2 regions of the Pseudomonas sp. C2.3V genome follow, and region 1 is predicted to be linked to the other one. Evidence: predicted binding sites of a transcription regulator. Region 1 holds the regulator's gene; the other holds the start of a gene.

What was found. The regulator FliA, encoded in region 1, starts transcription of late flagellar genes. The targets are predictions, from matches to a motif close to CTAAAGTTTNNNNNNNNNNNGCCGNTAA.
Region 2: a site for FliA is predicted at 1,780-1,807, ahead of AC4LF3_RS22355 (methyl-accepting chemotaxis protein). Genes of this name have one in related genera too.

What each region holds. Positions count from the first base shown of each region.
Region 1 covers NZ_JBZUBN010000001.1:1,709,684-1,713,101, reverse strand. The annotation lists gene AC4LF3_RS08080 (protein phosphatase CheZ) at 1-361, opposite strand, end outside; gene AC4LF3_RS08075 (chemotaxis response regulator CheY) at 381-755, opposite strand; gene fliA (RNA polymerase sigma factor FliA) at 835-1,575, opposite strand; gene fleN (flagellar synthesis regulator FleN) at 1,572-2,399, opposite strand; gene flhF (flagellar biosynthesis GTPase FlhF) at 2,575-3,418, opposite strand, start outside.
Region 2 covers NZ_JBZUBN010000002.1:563,395-566,812, forward strand. The annotation lists gene AC4LF3_RS22345 (sigma-54-dependent Fis family transcriptional regulator) at 1-1,073, shown strand, start outside; gene AC4LF3_RS22350 (hypothetical protein) at 1,229-1,726, opposite strand; gene AC4LF3_RS22355 (methyl-accepting chemotaxis protein) at 1,941-3,418, shown strand, end outside.

The DNA.
Region 1 (3,418 bases):
CGTCCTTACCAAATGATTCGATAAGCGGTGTGCTGGCATCGACCAAGTCCATGGTACGGTTGGCAGCACGCTCCGTCATTTCCACAACATAGCTTAGGCGATCGGTGGCGTCTGCAATGTTTGTTACTTCATTGGCATAGGACGCCTGGGGATCGATCTGGAAGTTGACGATCGCGTTGTGCAACTCACGCGTCAGCTTGCCGATTTCCTGATACAGACCACGATCTCGCACCTGATTGAGCTCATTGATGAGCTGCACTGCCTGGCTGAAATTGCCATCTTCAAGGCTGGCAACCAGCTCTTGGGCATGCTTTTTCAGGGTCGATTCCAGGTCTTCGAATGATTTACTGCCAAGGTCCATAACATCCTCGAGATGGTTATCAGCCGTTGACCCGCTCAAAGATCTTGTCGATCTTTTCTTTGAGCACCTGGGCAGTAAACGGCTTCACAACGTAACCATTCACACCCGCTTGAGCTGCCTCGACAATTTGTTCGCGCTTGGCTTCGGCCGTTACCATCAGAACAGGCAGGTTCTTCAGGCGTGCATCGGCACGGACTTCCCGTAGCAGGTCGATACCGGTCATACCCGGCATGTTCCAGTCCGTTACCAGGAAGTCGAAGTTGCCGCTTTGCAGCATCGGCAACGCCGTCAAGCCGTCGTCGGCCTCGGTAGTATTGGTGAACCCCAGATCTCGCAGCAGATTCTTGATGATGCGTCTCATGGTGGAAAAATCGTCCACGATGAGAATTTTCATATCTTTGTCCAAGTCGACCTCCATCCTTACCCCAGACATGCCTTTTCAAAGGCATGCCATACATGCTTAGTGTTTTGCCTTAGCGCGAACGCCATTCAGCCAGACGAGCCCGCAGACGTGCTGCGCACTGACTGTGCAGTTGACAGACTCGGGATTCACTTACCCCAAGCACCTCTCCGATTTCCTTTAGGTTCAACTCCTCGTCGTAATACAGCGACAAGACGAGACGCTCACGCTCTGGAAGATTGGCAATGGCTTCCGCCAGGGCCTGCTTGAAACGATCATCTTCCAGTCCTCGACCTGGCTCGAAATCATGGGCTCCGCTCTCTTCGAGACCGTGCTCACCCTCTTCCATCAAGTCATCGAAGCTGAACAGGCGACTTCCCAATGTGTCATTGAGAATGCCGTAATATTCTTCAAGGCTTACACCAAGTTCGGCAGCAACTTCAGGATCTTTAGCGTCACGACCCGTTCTTGCTTCAACAGCACGAATCGCATCGGCCACCATACGGCTGTTACGATGCACCGAACGAGGTGCCCAATCACCTTTGCGAACCTCGTCCAGCATGGCTCCGCGGATACGGATACCGGCATAGGTTTCAAAGCTTGCACCTTTGCCGGCATCGTACTTCTTGGAGGCCTCGAGCAGGCCGATCATGCCGGCCTGCATGAGATCTTCCACCTGTACATTGGCAGGCAGACGCGCCAACAGGTGATAGGCAATGCGCTTGACCAGCGGCGCATACTGATTGATCAGTTGCTCCTGCTGTGAATGGGTCTGAGATTTACTGTACATACGGAGACCGCTGGACGCTGTCATACATTTGGCCCTACAGTGGGTTGCACCAATCGTTCGACGAAAAACTCCAAGTGACCGCGTGGGTTGGCTGGCAAGGGCCAAGCATCCACCTTCTGGGCAATGGCCCGGAAAGCCAGAGCGGCTTTGGAGCGCGGGTATGCTTCGTATACGGACCGCTGCTTCTGGACGGCTTTCCGTACACATTCATCAAAAGGAACCGCACCCACATACTGCAGAGCCACATCCAAGAAACGGTCAGTTACCTTGGTCAGCTTAGCAAAGAGATTGCGACCTTCCTGGGGCGTCAATGCCATATTCGCCAGTACGCGAAACCGCGTGATTCCATGATCGCGGTTGAACATCTTGATAAGCGCATAAGCGTCCGTGATCGAAGTAGGCTCATCACAGACCACCAGAAGCACTTCCTGGGCAGCCCGTACAAAGCTCACGACCGAATCACCGATGCCAGCAGCCGTATCGACAACAAGCACATCGATATCGTTGCTGATGTCACTGAATGCCTGGATCAGACCGGCATGTTGAAGAGACGACAACTGCACCATGGCTTGCGCACCGGAAGCCGCCGGAACGACCCGGATACCGCCAGGGCCTTGCAAAATCACGTCGCGAAGATCACATTTGCCTTCGATCACATCGGCGAGCGTCTGCTTCGGAGTCAAACCGAGCAAAACGTCGACGTTTGCCAAGCCCAAGTCGGCATCGAGCAACATGACACGTCGGCCCAGTTCAGCCAACGCTAGCGAAAGGTTTACCGAAACGTTGGTTTTCCCAACGCCTCCCTTGCCGCCTGTCACTGCAATTACCTGTACGGGATGCATACCCATTGCTGTACACCTATGAAAAACCAGCCAGCCCGTAGGGGCACTTATGGTGTAGCCAGATCGTTATGCTAACGAGCCAGCTGGCACTTAAACCTGAAGCGTGTACTGCTTTCTGACACTACGACGCCTGTAAACCTTCTATTGCAAAAACCTTACCCAACTCGCAAAAAACTGTAACTTAACCGACGCGCTTGGCCGGCTTTTGATAGAGCTCGGCAAACATATCCGCCATGGTTTCCTCTGCTGGCTCCTCGGTCAGCTGACGATTGACTGCACGGCTAACCAGCTGATGCTTGCGCGCAATATGCAGGTCGTCAGGGATGCGAGGACCGTCGGAGAGATAGGCTACCGGGATATGATGGCTAATGGCTATACCGAGCGCTTCACCCAACGTCGCGGATTCATCCAGTTTGGTCAGAACACAACCAGCCAGACCGCACCCCTTGTAGTTGTGATAAGCCGCTTTCAGCACTTGGCTCTGGCTGGTTACAGCCATGACCAGATAGTTGCGAATCTTCAGTTTCTCATTAGCCAGCGCTTCCAGCTGCAGACGCAGGGAGGGGTCATTGGCCGGGATACCTGCCGTATCGATCAGGACCATGCGCTTGCGAGCCAGTGGCTCAAGCGCCTGAGCCAACGACTGACGTGGATCTACAACGGTAACCGGCACATCGAGAATATGACCCAACGTCTTGATTTGCTCTTGGGCGCCGATGCGATGGCTATCCATGGTGACCAGCGCAAGACTTTGCGCGCCATACTTCAGAACATAGCTCGCTGCCATTTTGGACAGCGTAGTGGTCTTACCCGATCCGGCGGGACCGACGAACGCGACGATACCGCCCTCTTCCAGCAGATCAACCTGGGGCGTGTCGATTGCCTGGGTCAGGTGGGCCAACAGCATACGCCAGGCCTGACGGGGCTCGTTCACATTTGCCACACGCGCCATCAGGTCACGGCACAGATCAGCCGGAAGACCTATGCGTTGCAGACGGCGCCAAAAGTTTGCTTCGTCAGGACGC
Region 2 (3,418 bases), on a different contig from region 1:
TGCTCGACATTAGACTCGATGAACTCCTGGCCTATGCGCAGCCACAACCCAGTACCTATTGGTCGATATGCACTTTGCGTGGCGTGCTGCTTCATGCACAGGTACGGGGCATACAGCTGCGTACGGTTGTAACGCCTCCGCCGGTTCGCCGCGCAAAGATCGAGGGGCTATGTCTCGCCGATCATGCACTACATGCGGCGTTCGATCGGGCGCTCAAGGTGTTGGAGCATGATGTGCCGGTTCTTCTCTATGGGGAGACCGGGACTGGCAAGGAGGCTTTCGCTACTGCGCTGCACCGTGCCAGTTCACGTGCAGGCAAGCCATTTATCGCACTCAACTGTGCGGCCATTCCCGAGGCGCTGATCGAGAGCGAGCTGTTTGGTTATTGCGGCGGAACATTTACCGGTGCACGTAAAGAGGGCATGGCAGGCAAGCTCCAGCATGCCAATGGCGGCGTCCTGTTCCTTGATGAAATTGGCGATATGCCGCTTGCCCTTCAAACCCGGCTGCTGCGTGTTCTAGAGGAGCGTCATGTCGTTCCGTTGGGAAGTACCGTACCACAGCCGCTTGATATTCGCCTGATCAGTGCCAGCCATCGAGACCTCAAGGCGCTGGTGGCGGCGGGTCAGTTTCGGGAAGATCTCTATTACCGCCTGACTGGCCTGCAAGTCACCCTGACGCCTTTGCGAGAACGAAGCGACAAGGCTGAGCTGATCGATCATCTGCTCCGAGAAGAGGCTCGTGGCAAAGAAATTCGAGTGGAACCGGCAGCCAGGCAGGCGCTACTGGCGCAGCCATGGCCCGGCAATATTCGTCAGCTGAGAAACCTGTTGAGAACGCTTGTAGCCTTGAGCGAAGGGTGCTGGATCGGCCTCAGGGATGTGGCAGCCGTGCTGCCGCTGGAGACACCTGCAGAAAATGCATGTAACCCTTTGGGGACAGCGGAGCGTGATGCCCTGGTTGCAGCCTTGCAGGCTGAGCACTGGCATCGGGGGCATGTGGCTGAGCGGCTCGGTATCAGTCGCAATACGTTGTACCGCAAGCTCCGTAAATACGGGCTGATCAACCGTTAATTAAGGTGGCATCTCTCACATCAACCGGAAGGCACCAGGCCGATTAACGGCTATATTAAACGGCTCAGCATTCCAGATTCGCCGTGTCCCGATTGTGTTGATCGGGGCACGCTTGAGAGTTGGCTTTCTCGTCTATACGACCTTCACGAGGTTATCTACTGACAAGCGGCCTGCCCAAGCTCTACCAGCTTTCCACCTTGCCTCAGTTTTGCTGCATCCACCACTCTGACAAGCTTTGCGGGCGTACCGTACTGTTTGGCACTCAGGCAAACGGATTCGGCCAGCCGGAACTGCAAGGTATGATCATCGACAACACCTATCTGCAGCAGGGACGGTGTAACCCAGCGGGCTTCCTTGATAGGGCTTTTCTTGTTCGAGACAAGTGCATGAATCAGTTGCTGCCGCTGAGCGACATCAGTAGTTCCCGCTTGAGCCTCGCGCGGAGTTGAAGCGGCACGAAGCCCGAGATAACCCAGGGCAGCGCTCACAATCATGAGCAACAACAGTACTTTCCTGGCTTTCGACATCGTCGGTGGTTTACTCCAGGGAAACAGGTCAGTCATCTCGTCGGCGGCCATGCGGAGCATATCGTTTTCCCCGATCATCAATGCAAGCTCCGGCTGAAGGCTATGGCGCACGAGCCAGACGCGCAAATTATCCGCCGATACAGACATCGAGCGTTATAGGGCTTGGACACATATTCTTTCTAAAGATTTTTTCTATCGGTTCGATAGAGAATGTGATGCCTTGCAAGGGCAGCCTTTGGCTGCGCTCATCCTGCTTAACGTGCAGCCATAAAAGCACGACGGCAGGTAATCGACTGAGCTTCGTACCATTGATATCGAAGCAGACTCTGAGGTGAACATCGTGCTCCGAAACATCCCGTTGGGTTTCAAGCTTCTGCTGATTCTCATATGCCCACTTCTCGGCTTCCTATGGCTCGCGACGGCGAAGGTGGTTGATAGCTACCAGACCTTGCAGGAGATGAATCGAACGGTGGAAGCGAGCACGGTTGCCCAGAAGGTAAGTCAGTTAATTACTGTGCTGCAGCGTGAGCGCGGCGCAAGCGGTGTTTATCTGGGCAGCAAGGGAAATGCAATGCGGGATATGCTGCCTCGCATGCGTCAGCAGACGGATGAAGCTATGGCGGCCTTGCGCGCGCTTTCTGGAAGCGCCAGTGAGATTCGCGATGCCATGGCTGGATTGGATGGTTTGAAAGCCACCCGTGACCAGATCGATACGCTGGGCATCACCAACCGTGAATCAGGCTCGCGGTTTACCAAAGTCATTCAAACGCTGATTGGATTCACTCATTCACTGGAGCACAATGTGAATGAGCCATCGCTTGCCCGAGCGTTATCCTCGCTTAATGAATTCATCGAGATGAAGGAGCGGGCAGGTCGTGAGCGGGCCATGCTAGGTGTCGTGTTCAACCAGGATCGGTTCGATTCTGATCTGCTATCAGCTTTCAGCCGTAACCTGGGTGAGTTTTCCGCCTACTCCGAGGCCTTCAGACGTAACGCGTCTGAGGCGCTTGTGCGCAAGCTTGATGAAAAGATGCAGCAGCCCAGCGCGCTTGAGGTCGCACGTCTGCAGCGTCTGGCATTCGAGACGCCGATCGGTCAGTCACTGGGTGTGTCGGCCGAAGGATGGTTCAAAACTTCGACGAGCCGAATCGATCTGATGGGTGAAGTAGAGGAAGAGTTGGGACAGCAGGTGGGCGCCCTGGCGGCCAAGGCGCAGCATCATGCGTCAGCCGTTCTGTGGACAACGCTGGGTGTCGCAGTGCTTGCGCTGTTGGTCGTCTCGGTGCTGTCCTACCTGATCATTCGCAACATCAGCGTTGCCGTAAAAGCGGTGAACAATGCGCTGCTGGCACTTTCGCAACGCGATCTTACTGCGCGATCCGATTACAAGGGCAAGGACGAATTTGGCGAGATTACCCATAACCTCAATCGTATGGCTGACGAGTTGGGTCAGGTGATTCAAGAGATTGGTAACGCCACCACGCAAGTTGCGACGGCCGCGGAAGAGTCTTCAGCGGTCACACTTCAGACCAGCAAGAGCATTGAGCGCCAGCGCCAGGGTACTGAGCTTGTTGTCACCGCGATCAACCAGATGAGCGCGACCGTGCGGGAGGTGGCTCAGAGCACCAGCGATGCCGCCAGCATGTCACAAGAGGTCAACCAGAGCACAAGCCAGGGGCGACGTGAAGTGGAAAGCACGATCAGTGTCATACGCGAACTGTCTGCGCAGGCCGATCAGACCGCAGCCATCATCAGCGACCTGAAGCGAGAAAGCGACTCCATTTCCACGGTGCTTGATGTGATCCGCGGCATTGCGGA